Linked DNA regions of Hydrogenophilus thermoluteolus. The protein of the gene in region 2 interacts with the protein of the main gene of each other region in a pairwise test. Links are inferred from orthologs where the notes say so. Each region holds a gene or a part of one and is shown on either strand. Other genes may lie near its edges.

Region 1 (5,166 bases), 450 kb from region 2 along the record:
TGGCAACGGTTGCCGCCGCTTGCCGACGCGTGGCATGCAGTGTGTCAACTGGCCAGACAATGTCAGGAGCGCAACCAAGAAAACGGGGTATTGCTGCGAGAGAAACAGCATTTCGTGCAGCAAGCGCTCGACGTGTTGCTCCACAGTCAAGAGCGCCTGAACATCTATGATGACAAAGGGCAATCGCGCTTGACCCTCACGGGGCATTCCCGGAAAATCGGTTCGGCGTGAATGCGTAACGAAGGGGTACGATGGAGCGGTTCGTCATCTTCAACCAAAAAGGGGGCGTAGGCAAATCGACGCTTGCGGTCAATTTGGCGGCAATCGCTGCGGCACAAGGGCATCGCACCTTGTTGATCGACCTCGACCCGCAGGGCAACGCCACGCTCTACGCGCTGGGTGCCATTGAGTCGCCCAAACCCACGCTTGCCGATTACTTCGATCAAACGCTCAATTTTCGCCTCAACCCCTGGCCCAGCGAAGCGTTCGCCCACCCCACTCGGTGGTCCAACCTGGCGGTTGCCGCCAGCGATCCCGAACTGGAAGCGCTCCTGCCCAAGCTGGAGAGCCGCTACAAAATCTTCAAACTCCGTGACCTTTTGGATCAGTTGGCGCCGGCATTCGATCGCGTCTATCTCGACACGCCGCCTGCCCTCAATTTCCTGACCCGCTCTGCGCTCATCGCAGGCCACCACTGCCTGATCCCCTATGACTGCGACGATTTTTCGCGCCGGGCGCTGCTGCAACTCGCGGAAACGGTAGCGGAAATCCGGATCGACCACAACCCGCGCTTGGCCATCTTGGGCATCGTCGTCAACCAGTACCAAACGCGGGCCGGGGTGACGCAACGCGCCGTGGCGCAGCTTGCCGAATCGGGATTGCCGGTATTGGAACCCTTCTTGACTTCGTCGGTGGTGGTGAAAACGTCCCACGAACGGCGCGAACCCCTGATCGCTTTTGCCCCGAAACACCCCTTGACGCAAAAAATGGTTGCGCTCTTCGCCGCGATCGAAGCCCGCGTTCCCCAGTCGTAACGCACTATTGACTGCTGCCGCTCCGGCAACCCCCAGTACCTTTCCCGTTTACAACGCTTCGAGCTTCGCCACGCTCAAGAGCAACCGTTTGACCCCGACACTAGGGCCGAAACGAACCGTTGCCTGTTGGTGCACACCGCTGCCTTCCACTTGAAGAATCACCCCTTCGCCAAACTTGGGATGACGAACCGCTTGTCCTGGCTGCCACGAGGAACCGGGCCGATCACCCGACGTGTGCGCAGATGGCGGGGAAGACGCCGCGCTCGACTCGGCGTCCCATCCCGGCGCACGCGGCTTGCGCCCCGAAAGCGGCAACAACAGCGTTTCGGGAATCTCGGTAACGAAACGGGAAACCGGGCGGTAACGACTTGCGCCATGCCAAAACCGGCTTGCCGCCCAACTCAAATAGAGCCGCTCTTTGGCACGAGTGACCGCTACGTACATCAACCGCCGCTCCTCTTCCAGGCCGGCACCGTCGCCGCCAAAATTGGGGAGCGCATTTTCGTGAGGGAATACCCCATCTTCCAACCCGACCAAAAAAACAGCGCCGAACTCCAGCCCTTTCGCGGCATGCACCGTCATCAGACGCACCGCGCGCTCGTGACTCCCTGCTTGCATTTCCCCCGATTCGAGCGCGGCGTGCTGAAGAAACAGGGTGAGCATCTCGTGCCCGGTCGCCGTGATGCCTTCGCGCGCCATCTCGGTGACGAATTCGTGGCCCGCATCAACGAGCGCCGCCAGGTTCTCCAGCCGCTCTTCGCGCGCTGCGCGATCACGCGTAGCTTCTTCGGCAAAAAGGGCCTGTAAGCCGCTCTTTTCGATCACGAGCGCGATCGCATCCGGAAGCGGCAACGTCGCGGTGGCATCGCGCAGCTCGTCGATGAGCGCCGCAAAGCGCTGGACAGCCGCGCCGCCGCGACCACCAAGCTTATTCACCGCGGCCTCCCAATGCCCTTCGCTCTCAGCCGCAGCGAGCAACTGTTCGACCGTTTTCGCCCCGATACCCCGTGCCGGCACGTTGATCACCCGCAAGAGCGCATTGGTGTCGTCCGGCAACACCAGAAGACGCAAATAGGCGATCGCGTGTTTGATCTCCGCGCGGTCGAAAAAACGCACCCCCCCATAGACACGATACGGAATCCCCGCAGCCAAGAGGTGATGCTCGAAAACGCGCGACATCGCATTCGTGCGGTAGAGCACCGCAATCTCGTCGGCACTCCAGCCGTCGCGAATCAGTGCGCCGATTTCATCGACGACAAATTGCGCCTCTTGCCCTTCGTCCATCGCCTCGAAGGTGCGGATCGGCTCCCCTTCGCCGCGATCGGTCACGAGTTTTTTCCCCAACCGGCTCGCGTTGTTGGCGATGATGGCGTTCGCTGCAGCCAGAATGTTGCCCGCCGAACGGTAGTTGCGTTCGAGCCGCACGAGCTCCGCTTGGTATTCTTGCTGAAAGCGCGCCAGCAACGCGCTCATCGCGCCGCGAAAGCCGTAGATCGCCTGATCGTCGTCCCCGACGCAGAAGAGCCACGCCCCCACCTCACCGGTAGCGACATCGCATGCCAACTGTTGCAACCAACGGTATTGCAACGGGTTGGTGTCCTGGAACTCATCGACCAAGACGTGCTGGAAACGTTGGCGATAGTGCGCCCGCAAGGTTTCGTTGCGGTGCAGCAGTTCGAGCGCCCGCAAGAGCAATTCGGCGAAATCGACCACCCCTTCGCGCGCGCACGCGGCTTCGTACTCCTGCCACAAGGTGAGGAACAATTGCCCGCGCGCGCCTTGTGGCGCGAGCTCCTCCGGTCGCTCCCCGCGTTCTTTGTGGGCGTTGATGAACCCGACGAGTTCGCGCGGCGCCACCATCGCTTCTGGGACCGCCAAACGCTTGAGCAGCCGTTTCACCAACGCCAACTGGTCGGCCGCATCCAGAATCTGGAACGCCGTCGGCAACCCGGCTTCGGTGGCATGACGGCGCAACAGACGGTGCGCGATGCTGTGAAACGTCCCCAACCAAACACCCCGCTGCCCATCCACCGCTGCTGGCACCACCAATTGTGCCAACCGCTCGCGCATCTCCCGCGCCGCCTTGTTGGTGAAGGTGACTGCCAGAATCGCACCCGGATCGACCCCTTCCCGCTCGATCAACCACGCAATCCGGTGGGTCAACACGCGCGTCTTTCCCGAGCCGGCGCCAGCCAATACCAGCGCATGGCCAGGCGGCAGGGTCACCGCACGCCGCTGTTGAGGATCCAGGCGGTCGAGCACACCGTCGGTCATCACGCATCCTTTTCGCCGTACCAGGCGCGATTGTACCCAAGCCGCCCTACTGCCCCCGCTCACGTGGGGATCCCGTCAAGAAAAATCGCGAGAACAAGAACAAACGCTCAAAAAGACTGAACCGAAATTCTTGCCTTATCACTTTTGATGCGATAAAATTCGCGATTACACTGTTTCATGGTGATCTCCTCCTTTCTTTTGAGTGGTTTTGTCTCCCTCCCTCTCCATCTAACCCATGGAGTTCCCGCCCGCGCCCTTCGCGCGGGCTTTTTTTTGCCGCTTGCCTTCGCGCTATACTTCGATTCTTACGCGCATGGCAAGGAATCGCGATGAAAGAGAAGTACGACGCCTTTTCGATCGAACAGACCGTCCAAAACGAGTGGGAAGCCACGCAACCCTTCGCGGTGGCCGAAGACCCCAACCGCCCGAAGTTCTACTGCCTCTCGATGTTCCCCTACCCCTCCGGCAAACTCCACATGGGACATGTGCGCAACTACACGATCGGCGACGTCCTGGCCCGAGCCAAACGGATGCAAGGGTTCAACGTGCTCCAACCGATGGGGTGGGACGCATTTGGGATGCCCGCGGAAAATGCCGCGCTTCAAAACGGCGTACCCCCCGCGCAATGGACCTACAGCAACATCGCCTATATGAAGGGGCAATTGAAACGGTTGGGTTTTGCGATCGACTGGCAACGCGAACTCACCACCTGCCGTCCCGAATACTATCGGTGGGAGCAGTGGCTCTTCAAACGGCTCTACCAGAAGCGGTTGATCTACCGCAAGATGGGTTGGGTCAATTGGGACCCGGTCGACCAGACGGTGCTCGCGAACGAACAGGTGATCGACGGCCGCGGGTGGCGCAGCGGTGCGCTCGTGGAAAAGCGCGAAATTCCCATGTACTACATGCGCATCACCGCGTACGCCGAAGAACTGCTGCAAGGGCTCGAAACGCTCCCCGGTTGGCCGGAACAAGTCAAACGGATGCAAGCGAACTGGATCGGCAAGAGCGTTGGCGCCGAGGTTCGGTTCCCCTACGACGAAGACTCGATCGGCGAAAGCGGTGTGCTCACTGTCTTCACCACCCGTCCAGACACCTTGATGGGCGCCACCTACGTCGCGGTCGCGGCCGAGCATCCGCTCGCGACGAAAGCCGCGCAAAACGACCCGCAATTGGCCGAATTCATTGCCGAATGCCGCCGGGGGTCGGTCGCCGAGGCCGACCTCGCGACCATGGAAAAGAAAGGGATGCCCACCCCCTATTTCGTGCGTCACCCCCTCACGGGCGAAAAACTCCCCGTCTGGGTTGCGAATTACGTCTTGATGGCGTACGGCGAAGGGGCGGTGATGGCGGTGCCCGCGCACGACGAACGCGATTACGCCTTCGCGCAAAAATATCGTCTGCCGATTCGCCAAGTCATTCGTCCCGACGGCTTCACCGGCACGATCGACGGCAGAGGCCCATGGGAAGAGACCTTTGCGGCCAAAGGGACACTGGTCGACTCCGGCCCCTTCACCGGGCTCACGTCGGAGCAAGCGTTCGACGCCATCATCGCCGCGCTCGCGGAAAAAGGGCTGGGTCAGCAGCGGGTCCAATATCGCTTGCGCGATTGGGGGATCTCACGCCAACGCTACTGGGGTTGCCCAATTCCGGTGATTCACTGCGACCACTGCGGTGAGGTACTCGTCCCCGACGAACAACTCCCCGTCGTTCTGCCCGAATCGGTCGAGATCACCGGTCGCGGCTCACCGCTAGCTGAACTCGCCGACTGGGTCAACGTCCCCTGCCCCGAATGCGGGCGACCCGCACGGCGGGAAACCGACACGATGGACACCTTCGTCGAATCGAGTTGGTATTT
Region 2 (5,093 bases):
CAAATTGGTAACCGTTACCGTCCCCGATATTGGCGACTTTCACGACGTTCCCGTCATCGAGGTTTTGGTCACGCCCGGACAACGCGTCGCTGTGGATGACCCCCTCTGTACGCTGGAATCCGAAAAAGCGACGATGGACGTCCCGTCCACCGTTGCCGGTATCGTCAAAGAAGTGAAGGTGCAGGTCGGCGACAAAGTCAATGAAGGCACGCCATTGGTCGTGATCGAAACCGAGGCCTCTGGGGAGGCCGAATCCGCGACGTCGGCCACAGCGACAGCAGCGCAAGCCAGCGACGCGGCACCAAGCAGCGCAACCGAACCCAGCGCAGTCTCTGCACCCGCCGCATCTGCCCCAGCGTCGGCCGAATCGCCTGCAGCCGCAGGCGCAACCGTACCCCCCTCGACCCAACCGCAAGAAGTCGCGCTCGTGATTCCCGATATCGGGGACTTCCACGACGTACCGGTGATCGAAGTGATGATTGCCCCGGGGCAAAGGGTCGCGGTCGATGATCCGATCTGTACGTTGGAATCCGAAAAGGCCACGATGGATGTCCCAGCTACGGTCGCGGGGGTCGTGAAAGCAGTGCGCGTCAAAGTGGGCGACAAGGTCAACGAAGGGGACGTGGTTGCGATCGTCGTCCCGGACGAAAGCCACGTTGCGCCCCCAGAGGCTTCCCCAAGTACCTCCGCACAACCCAAAACAGAATCTTCGCCAACGCCAGCCACGTCAGCTACGCCAGCGCCCACGCCCGCGCAAACGGTGTCGGCTTCGTCTTCAGTGGGCACAGCCGCCGCACCCGCGTCGCGAGCGCCGGCCGCGCCGTCACTGGCCGAGCCGTTACCCGGCGTTTCGTTGGGTGCGAAGGTCCATGCGAGTCCCGCCGTTCGCGCTTATGCCCGGGAGCTGGGCGTAGACCTGCGCTTTGTCACCCCAACCGGTCCGAACGGCCGGATCCGCAAAGAGGATGTCCGCAATTTCGTCAAAGCGGCGATGACGAGCGGCGTGGTCCCAGGCAAAACCCCCGCGGTAACCAGTGGCGGTTTTGCGCTCGACTTGCCGCCGTGGCCGAAGGTCGACTTCGCCAAATTCGGTCCGATCGAAATCAAAGAACTGCCGCGAATCCGCAAGATCTCCGCAGCGAATTTGGCGCGCAACTGGGTTGCGATTCCCGCGGTCACCTACCATGACGAAGCGGATATCACCGAACTCGAGGCGTTCCGCAAACAACTGAACCGCGAATACGAACGCGAAGGCGTGAAGTTCACGCTCCTTGCGTTCCTCATCAAGGCCTGCGTTGCGGCGTTGAAGCGGTTCCCGGAGATGAACGCGAGCCTCGATGGGCACAACATCGTGCTCAAGCACTATTGGAATATCGGCTTTGCGGCGGATACTCCGCACGGGCTTGTCGTGCCGGTGCTCAAGAACGCCGACCAAAAGAGCTTGGTCGAGATCGCACGCGAAACCGCGGAGTTGGCTGCGAAAGCGCGCGCCGGCAAGCTCGCGCCCGCTGAGATGCAAGGGGCAACCTTTACCGTCTCGAGCCTGGGCGGCATCGGTGGAACGGGGTTCTCCCCGATCGTCAATGCCCCAGAAGTGGCGATCCTGGGCGTCAATAAAGCGGTGATGAAACCAGTCTGGAACGGCGAAACGTTCGTTCCTCGCCTGATCGTGCCGCTTTCGCTTACCGCGGATCACCGGGTGATCGACGGCGCGTACGCCACCCGCTTCACGACATTGCTCACGCAACTCCTTGCCGATTTCCGGCGGGTGCTCCTCTAACCGAGACGGGAGAAGACGATGAGCATGAAAACCCAATTGCTGGTGCTTGGTGGCGGTCCAGGCGGTTACTCTGCCGCATTTCGCGCAGCGGATCTTGGTCTTGAGGTAACGATCGTCGAACGTTACCCCGTCCTTGGGGGCGTTTGCCTCAATGTGGGCTGTATCCCATCGAAAGCACTGCTGCACGTCGCTGCGGTGATCGACGAAGCGCGTCATCTCGACCGAGCCGGCATCACCTTCGGCGCGCCGCAAATCGATCTCGACCGCCTGCGTAACTACAAAGCCCAAGTGGTGCGAAAACTCAACCAAGGCCTGGCGGGAATGGCCAAAGCGCGCAAGGTCAATCACATCCAGGGCATCGGGAAACTCACGGGGCCCAGCACGTTGGCGATCGAACGGACCGAGGGTCCGAACGGCCGACCGACGGGTGAAACGCTCACGCTCACCTTCGAGCAAGCGATTCTCGCTGCCGGGTCGGAGCCGATTCGTCTCCCCTTCCAACCCCAAGACCCCCGTGTGGTGGATTCCACCGGTGCGCTTGCGCTTCCCTTCTTACCCAAGCGGATGCTGGTCGTTGGTGGCGGCATCATCGGGCTGGAGATGGGCACCGTCTACGCCACCCTCGGTGCACAGGTCGATGTCGTCGAAGCGAGCCCCGATCTCATCCCGGGGGCCGATCGTGATCTGGTGCGGGTGTGGGAAAAGGTCAACGGCAAGCGCTTTGCTGGACTCTACCGCAACACCCGCACAACGGCGCTCGAAGCCAAAGACGACGGCATCTGGGCCAGTTTCGAAGGCGCGAACGCACCCGAAGGAGCCCAACGCTACGATCTGGTGTTGGTTGCGGTCGGTCGGCGGCCGAATGGGCGAGCGATCGGCGCGGAAGCGGCCGGTATCACCATCGACGAACGGGGATTCATCCCGGTAGATGCCCAGCGCCGTACCAACGTGCCGCACATCTTCGCGATCGGGGATTTGGCAGAAGCGCCGATGCTCGCGCACAAAGCCGTGCATGAAGGGCACGTTGCGGCCGAGGCTGCGGCCGGACACAAGCGGGCGTTCGACGTATTGCAGATCCCGTCGGTCGCCTACACCGACCCAGAGATCGCCTGGGCCGGTTTGACCGAAACCGAGGCGAAAGCGCAGGGGCGCGCAGTCGAAGTGGCCACTTTCCCGTGGGCCGCATCGGGGCGGGCGATCGCCAACGGCCGCGACGAAGGGTTCACCAAGCTCATTTTCGATGCCGAAACGAAGCGGATCGTCGGCGGTGCCGTCGTTGGGGTGAATGCTGGGGAATTGATCAGCGAAATCTGTTTGGCGATCGAAATGGGCGCAGAGGTCGCCGATATCGCGCACACGATCCATCCCCACCCCACCCTCTGTGAGTCGGTGGGGATGGCGGCAGAGGTAGCCGAAGGGAGTTGTACCGACCTACCGCCCAAACGCAAACGCTAACGAGCCGCTATTGCCACCGTTGCCAGACGGGAACGAGGTCGTCTGGCAACGTGTGGCCCAGAGCGCCCAAATCCCACGGTGATTCCTCTGGCGCGTGGAAGTCGCTCCCTTGGGACGCAGCGAGACCGTAGCGGCGGCAGATATGCACCCAATGGTTGGTGGCGTTTGGATCGTGCGCCGAGGTAATCACCTCGATCGCGTCACCCCCCAGATCGACGAATTCGGCAAGAAGTGCGTTCCATTCGCGTTCGCTCAAGCGGTAACGCCCTGGATGCGCCACCACCGCCACGCCGCCAGCGGCATGAATCCACGAAACCGCTTCTTGGAGTGTTGCCCAGTGGTGGTCCACGTACCCCGGTTTTCCTTTCGCCAAGTAATGGGCGAAAACCGCGTTCATCGACGGAAAATGGCCCGCATGCACGAGGTAGCGCGCAAAATGGGCCCGGCTGATCAGATCGGGGTTACGCACGAACCGCAAAGCCCCTTCCCAGACACCGGCAAAGCCACACGCTTCGAGTGCGGCGGCCATCTTGCGCGCGCGCGCCGTGCGGCCCCGCCGTACTTGCTTGAGCCCCGCAGTCAACGCTGGCGCCGATTCGTCGATACCCAGTCCAACAACGTGAATGGTCTCCCCGGCGAACGAAACGGAAATTTCCACACCCGCGACAAAGGGAAGCCCCAATCTCTTGGCCGTTAGCCGGGCCTCTGCAAGACCAGACACCGTGTCGTGATCGGTGAGCGCAAAAAGGGCCACTCGGTTCTGGGCAGCCCTTTTGACGAGCTCGGACGGGGTCAAAACCCCGTCCGACGCGGTCGAGTGGCTGTGCAGGTCGACGCGCTGCGCCTTCCTCATCGGCCACCCGTCCCGATTTATGCGGCGCGATCAGCCGCCACCAACTCGATTTCGAACGTCAGGTCGTGGCCCGCAAGCGGATGGTTCGCGTCGATCGTCACGTGCGTTTCGGTCACTTCGGCAACCACGACCGGAATCTGCTGGCCGTCTGCGCGCTGCATCACCAGTTGCAGCCCAACCTCCGGCTCGATTTCGGGTGGCAGTTGTTCACGCGGCACTTGCAGCATCGCGCGCTCCGAACGCTGCCCGTAGGCTTCGTCGGCAGGAATCGTAATGGTCTTGCGCTCCCCTACCTGCATCCCTTCGACCGCCTTCTCGAAGCCGGGGATCACCTGTCCAGCCCCCAGTGTGAACTGGAGGGGATCGCGACCTTCGGAGCTATCGAAGACGCTGCCGTCGGCCAGTGTCCCTTTGTAATGCACCTGGACGGTATCGCCCGCTTGGGCGGCTTGTTGCGTGGTCATACTCACTTTCCTTTCAAACAGTCAGATCAACGTGGCGAGCCGCACGTGCGTTTTTTGCCCACCACTTCGCTACAATACTCCTTTCGTTTCTTTTTCACAACCCTTTGAGGCAAAAAAGTGCAGACGACCAACGCCATTGCGGATGACCGGATCTATTTGCCCACGCACCAATGGTTGCAACCCGAAGGCGAAGGGCTGTGGCGTATGGGGATCACCCCTTTTGCGGCCGAACAGCTTGGTGACGTCGTCTTCGTCGAACTTCCGGATCGTGAAGTTCGGGTAAACGAAGACGAAACCCTCTTCGTCGTCGAGTCGGTCAAAACTGCGTCCGACGTCCCGGCACCGGTTGACCTCGAAGTCCTCGACGTCAACCGCGCGTTGCACGACCACCCCGAGTGGCTCAACGAAGCGCCTTTGCACCATTGGATTGTGCTCTTTCGCGCGGAAAAACCGATCGATCCGGAGAAATGTCTCACGGCGGAAACGTATGCGCAGCGAATCGCGGCAGAACGATGAAGCGCCCGCTCCCGTTTTCGCGCGC
Region 3 (5,171 bases), 580 kb from region 2 along the record:
CATGGGTTTTTCGAGCGACGTCTTGACCCCGGGTGGTCCGGTCCATCTCTCGTTGGCGTTCAACCCGTCGCACCTCGAAATCGTGAACCCTGTGGTCTTGGGGTCGGTCTATGCGCGGCAAGTGCGGCGTGGCACTCGGACTGCGAAAGACGAAGTGTTGCCGATCCTCATCCATGGAGACGCTGCGGTTGCGGGGCAAGGGGTCAACCAAGAGGTGCTCAACTTCTCGCAAACGCGGGGTTATGGGGTCGGCGGCACGGTCCATATCGTGATCAACAACCAGATCGGGTTTACCACCTCGGACCCACGCGATTTGCGATCGACCACCTACTGCACCGACGTCTTCAAGATGGTCGAAGCGCCGATCTTCCACGTCAATGGCGATGACCCGGAAGCGGTCGCGTTCGTCACGCAACTCGCGCTCGAATTTCGCAAGGAGTTCAAGAAAGATGTCGTGATCGACATCGTCTGCTTCCGGAAACTCGGTCACAACGAGCAGGATGAACCGGCGGTGACGCAACCGCTGATGTACCGCAAGGTACGGCAGCATCCGGGTACACGCGCACGCTATGCCGAAAAACTGGTGCAAGAGGGGGTGATCCCGCAAGACGAACCCGACGCGTTCATCGCCCGCTATCGCGACGCACTCGATCGTGGTGAATTGTTGTACAACCCAGTGGTCAATAACGTCGTGCGCAAACACGCGGTCGATTGGACGCCGTTCCTAGGCCAGCCCTATACCGACGAGTGCGACACCGCAATCCCCGTTTCCGAAGTCGAACGTCTTGCGGAACGACTGACGGCCATTCCTGAAGGGTTTGCACTCCACCCGCGGGTGCAGAAGATCATCGAAGACCGCAAAGCCATGGGGCGGGGCGAAATTCCGGCCGACTGGGGGTTTGGGGAAAACCTGGCGTACGCGTCGCTCGTCGCGCAAGGATTTGGCATTCGCCTCTCCGGGGAAGACGTGGGGCGCGGCACCTTCTTTCACCGCCATGCGGTGTTGCACGACCAGAATCGCGAGCGCTGGGACGCCGGTACCTATGTGCCGCTGCAGAATATCCAGGAGGGGCAAGGGCCGTTTTACGTGTTCGATTCCACCCTCTCGGAAGAAGGGACGCTCGGTTTCGATTACGGCTATTCGCTCACCGAACCGAACCAACTGACGATCTGGGAAGCGCAGTTCGGGGATTTCGCCAACGGCGCGCAGGTCGTGATCGACCAGTTCATCTCTTCGGCCGAATCGAAGTGGGGACGACTGAGCGGCATCACCCTGTTGTTGCCACACGGCTACGAAGGGCAGGGGCCGGAGCACTCCTCGGCGCGCATCGAGCGCTACCTCCAGCTTTCGGCCGAGCTCAACTGGCAGGTGTGCCAACCCACCACCGCAGCGCAAATCTTCCATCTGCTGCGTCGGCAGATGCTGCGCCGGCTCCGCAAACCGTTGGTCGTTTTCACGCCGAAGTCGCTATTGCGCTTGAAAGAAGCGGCGTCGCCGCGTGAGGCCTTCACCCAAGGGGGCTTTCAGACGGTGATCGGCGAGGTCGAAGACCTCAATCCGAAGAAGGTGAAACGGGTACTCTTCTGTTCGGGTAAGGTCTATTACGAACTCGCCGCGTATCGCCGAGAGAAAGGGATCGAGGACGTCGCGATCATTCGGCTCGAGCAGTTCTATCCCTTCCCGGCGAAAGCGCTCGAGGCGGTGCTCGCGCCCTTTACCCAGTTGAAAGAGTACGTCTGGGTGCAAGAGGAGCCCCGCAACCAGGGCGCGTGGTACTGGCTGCTGTCGCGTCAGCATCTCGACAACATGCTCGGGAAAGGCAAGCGGCTGCTCCTCGTGGCACGGCCGGCTTCGTCGTCGCCCGCGGTCGGGTACCTCGCCAAACACGTCCAGCAACAGAAAGCCCTCATCGAAAACGCCTTTGGACCCATCGACGCCTAATAAAAGAGGAGAGTCACCATGTTGATCGAAGTGAAAGTTCCGCAATTGTCCGAATCGGTTTCCGAAGCCTCCCTCGTCACCTGGCACAAGAAGGAGGGGGAAGCGGTCAAGCGCGACGAAAACCTGGTCGATATCGAAACCGACAAAGTGGTGCTCGAAACGCCAGCTCCTGCTGATGGCGTGCTGGTGCGCATCATCAAAAAAGATGGTGAGGCGGTGACCTCGGGTGAGGTGATTGCCGAAATCGACACCGAAGCACAAGCAGCAGCCACGACGAACGCTGCTTCGGCTGAGCCCGCAGCAGCACCCGCTGCGGCGCCTGCTCCATCAGAACCGGCGGCCGAGCCTGCGGCAGCTGCGCCTGCTGCCGCTGCGCCTGCTGCCGCGGGTGTTGCCAGTCCTGCCGCGCGCAAGATCCTCGAAGAGAAGGGGCTCTCGGCGACCGACGTGACCGGAACGGGCCGTGGGGGGCGTGTCACCAAAGAGGACGCGCTTCAAGCTGCGCCGAAGGCAGCAGCGGCGGCGCCTGTAGCGGCGCCGGTCGCGGCGATGCCGGCGGGCGAGCGTCCTGAGCAGCGGGTTCCGATGACCAAGATCCGCAAGCGGATCGCGGAGCGCTTGCTGCAGTCGAAACAAGAGACCGCGATGCTCACCACCTTCAACGAAGTGAACATGTTGCCGGTGATCGAACTGCGCAAAAAGTACGGTGAGCAGTTCGAGAAAGAGTACGGCGTGCGGCTGGGTTTCATGAGCTTCTTCGTGAAAGCGGCGTGCGCAGCGCTCAAAAAATTCCCGATCCTCAACGCGTCGGTCGACGGCGACGACATCATCTACCACGGTTATATCGACATCGGTATCGCGGTGGGGTCGCCACGCGGATTGGTCGTGCCGATTCTCCGTGACGCGGATCAGATGAGTTTTGCCGAAATCGAAAAGAAAATCGCCGAATTCGGGCAACGGGCGAAAGATGGACGGCTCACCGTGGAAGAGCTCACCGGCGGTACCTTCTCGATCTCCAACGGAGGGGTTTTCGGTTCGATGCTCTCGACACCGATCATCAACCCGCCGCAGTCGGCGATCCTGGGGATTCACGCCACCAAGGATCGCCCAGTGGTCGAGAACGGCCAGATCGTGATTCGCCCGATCAACTACTTGGCGCTTTCGTACGACCACCGCATCATCGACGGGCGCGAAGCCGTACTCGGGCTCAGAACCATCAAAGAGGCGCTGGAAGATCCAGCACGCCTCCTTCTCAACCTCTAAAAGCCAGCGGGGCCAACACCAAGACAGGGAGTGAACAACAATGAGCCAACCATCAGAGCAGTATGACGTGCTTGTGATCGGCGGTGGGCCAGGCGGTTACGTGGCCGCGATTCGTGCGGCGCAGCTCGGCTTCAAGACCGCGTGCTGTGAGTCGAACCCGTACGACGACCCGAAAGGGGAACCGCGCCTTGGGGGGACGTGCCTCAACGTCGGTTGCATTCCGTCGAAGGCGCTCCTACACACCTCGCATCTTTTTGAACTCGCGGCGCACGACTTCAGCGCCCAAGGGATCGAAGTCGGCGCGCCAAAAATCGACGTCCCGAAGATGATCGCACGTAAAGACGCGATCGTCACGCAACTCACGCAGGGGATCAAAGGGCTTTTCCGCAAGAACAAGGTGACGCTGCTCCCTGGTCACGGTCGATTCGTCGGCCGTGAAGGCGACACATGGCGCGTCGCGGTGGGTGAAAAAACCGTCGCAGCAACCCACGTGATCGTCGCAACGGGTTCGAAAGCGCGCCATCTGCCCAACATCCCCGTGGATAACCAGGTGATTTGCGACAACGTCGGGGCGCTGAAGCTCCAGGCCGTGCCGAAGAAGCTCGCGATCATCGGTGCCGGTGTGATCGGTCTCGAGATGGGGTCGGTGTGGCGGCGTCTCGGCTCGGAGGTGACGATCCTCGAAGCGGCACCGCAGTTTCTTGCCGCCGCCGACCCAGAGATCGCGAAAGAGGCGCAGAAATTGCTCACCAAGCAGGGGCTCTCGTTCGCGTTCGGGGTCACGATCGACAGCGCCGAAGTCGAAGGCGACGGCGTGCTGATCCGCTACCGCACCGCCGACGGTGCAGAACAGCGGCTCGCAGCCGATCGGCTGATCGTCTCGGTGGGGCGGGTTCCGAACACCGACGGGCTCGACGCCGACAAAGTGGGTTTGACGGTCAATGAACGGGGACAGATCGTCGTCGATGACCATTGCCGCACCAATTTGCCCAACGTCTGGGCGATCGGGGACGTCGTCCGTGGGCCGATGCTCGCCCACAAGGCGATGGAAGAAGGGGTGATGGTCGCGGAGCGGATCGCTGGGCAGGCGGGTCACGTCAATTACGACGCGATTCCTTGGGTGATCTACACCGAACCCGAAATCGCCTGGGTCGGGAAGACCGAAACGGAACTCAAAGCGGCGGGCGTCGACTACCGCGCTGGGAAAATTCCCTTCTTGGCGAACGGCCGCGCGCTGGGTATGGGGGCCGGATATGGGTTCGTCAAGATGCTCGCCGACGCCAAAACCGACCGCATCTTGGGGGTGCATATCATCGGCCCGAATGCCTCCGAACTGATCGCCGAAGCGGTGGTCGCGCTCGAGTTTGCCGCAGCAGCCGAAGATCTGGCGCGGATCTGCCATGCCCACCCGACCCTCTCCGAGGTGGTGCATGAAGCGGCGCTTGCCGTCGACAAGCGACCGCTCCACTTCTAAATGGAGATGCCAACCGTTCAACCCCGCACCGCGACCGGTGCGGGGGCAGGGCCGCTTCTTGCCGCGTACGACGCGGCGATCGCTACCCGCGGCTACCAACCAGACCCAGCGCAGAAAGCAGCGCTCTTCAGGCTACAGCAATTGGCCGACGCGTTGCTTGCGCGCTCGGCGCAAGACGACGATCGGGTAGCATCCGGGCAGCAAACGCCGGGTGGTGCGGCGGCGCGTGCGTCGGGCATCAAGCGGCTCATGGGCAAACTCTTTGGGCGTAGCGGGACGGCGGAGTCCCTTGCGCCCGCCCCGGTGGCAGCGAACCAAACCCCCAAGAGCGTCTATCTCTGGGGTGGCGTCGGGCGGGGGAAGAGCTTCCTGATGGATCTCTTCTACGCCAACGTTCCCTTGGTGCGCAAACGGCGGGTCCATTTCCACGCCTTCATGCAAGAAACGCATGAACGGCTGAAACGGCACAAAAAGCAACCCGATCCGTTGCGT

What was found.
Region 1: the proteins of lpdA (region 2) and HPTL_RS08010 interact in binary tests that used the Escherichia coli proteins (3 or more experiments, as listed by UniProt). The link is inferred for Hydrogenophilus thermoluteolus from one-to-one orthologs.
Region 3: the proteins of lpdA (region 2) and odhB interact in binary tests that used the Escherichia coli proteins (3 or more experiments, as listed by UniProt). The link is inferred for Hydrogenophilus thermoluteolus from one-to-one orthologs.

What each region holds. Positions count from the first base shown.
Region 1 is NZ_AP018558.1:1,648,845-1,654,010, forward strand. What follows is about bases 696-3,673. They hold HPTL_RS08010 (UvrD-helicase domain-containing protein), read right to left. Parts: upstream 3,309-3,673; coding sequence 1,083-3,308; downstream 696-1,082. Other genes in these bases: HPTL_RS08005 (ParA family protein), read left to right, coding at 696-1,034; leuS (leucine--tRNA ligase), read left to right, coding at 3,638-3,673. In the rest of the region: HPTL_RS08000 (flagella synthesis protein FlgN), read left to right, coding at 1-231; more of HPTL_RS08005, read left to right, coding at 252-695; more of leuS, read left to right, coding at 3,674-5,166. UniProt on the Escherichia coli protein: A helicase with DNA-dependent ATPase activity. Unwinds DNA duplexes with 3'-5' polarity. Translocates on single-stranded DNA with 3'-5' polarity. Initiates unwinding more efficiently from a nicked substrate than double-stranded DNA.
Region 2 is NZ_AP018558.1:1,203,179-1,208,271, forward strand. The notes cover bases 1,112-4,016. They hold lpdA (dihydrolipoyl dehydrogenase), read left to right. Parts: upstream 1,112-1,798; coding sequence 1,799-3,235; downstream 3,236-4,016. Other genes in these bases: aceF (dihydrolipoyllysine-residue acetyltransferase), read left to right, coding at 1,112-1,780; HPTL_RS05830 (3',5'-nucleoside bisphosphate phosphatase), read right to left, coding at 3,243-4,016. In the rest of the region: more of aceF, read left to right, coding at 1-1,111; more of HPTL_RS05830, read right to left, coding at 4,017-4,088; HPTL_RS05835 (FKBP-type peptidyl-prolyl cis-trans isomerase), read right to left, coding at 4,106-4,552; HPTL_RS05840 (glycine cleavage system protein H), read left to right, coding at 4,670-5,068; HPTL_RS05845 (glycoside hydrolase family 17 protein), read left to right, coding at 5,065-5,093. UniProt on the Escherichia coli protein: Lipoamide dehydrogenase is a component of the glycine cleavage system as well as of the alpha-ketoacid dehydrogenase complexes.
Region 3 is NZ_AP018558.1:619,955-625,125, forward strand. The notes cover bases 1,100-4,082. They hold odhB (2-oxoglutarate dehydrogenase complex dihydrolipoyllysine-residue succinyltransferase), read left to right. Parts: upstream 1,100-1,960; coding sequence 1,961-3,205; downstream 3,206-4,082. Other genes in these bases: HPTL_RS03020 (2-oxoglutarate dehydrogenase E1 component), read left to right, coding at 1,100-1,942; lpdA (dihydrolipoyl dehydrogenase), read left to right, coding at 3,246-4,082. In the rest of the region: more of HPTL_RS03020, read left to right, coding at 1-1,099; more of lpdA, read left to right, coding at 4,083-4,679; cell division protein ZapE, read left to right, coding at 4,686-5,171. UniProt on the Escherichia coli protein: E2 component of the 2-oxoglutarate dehydrogenase (OGDH) complex which catalyzes the second step in the conversion of 2-oxoglutarate to succinyl-CoA and CO(2).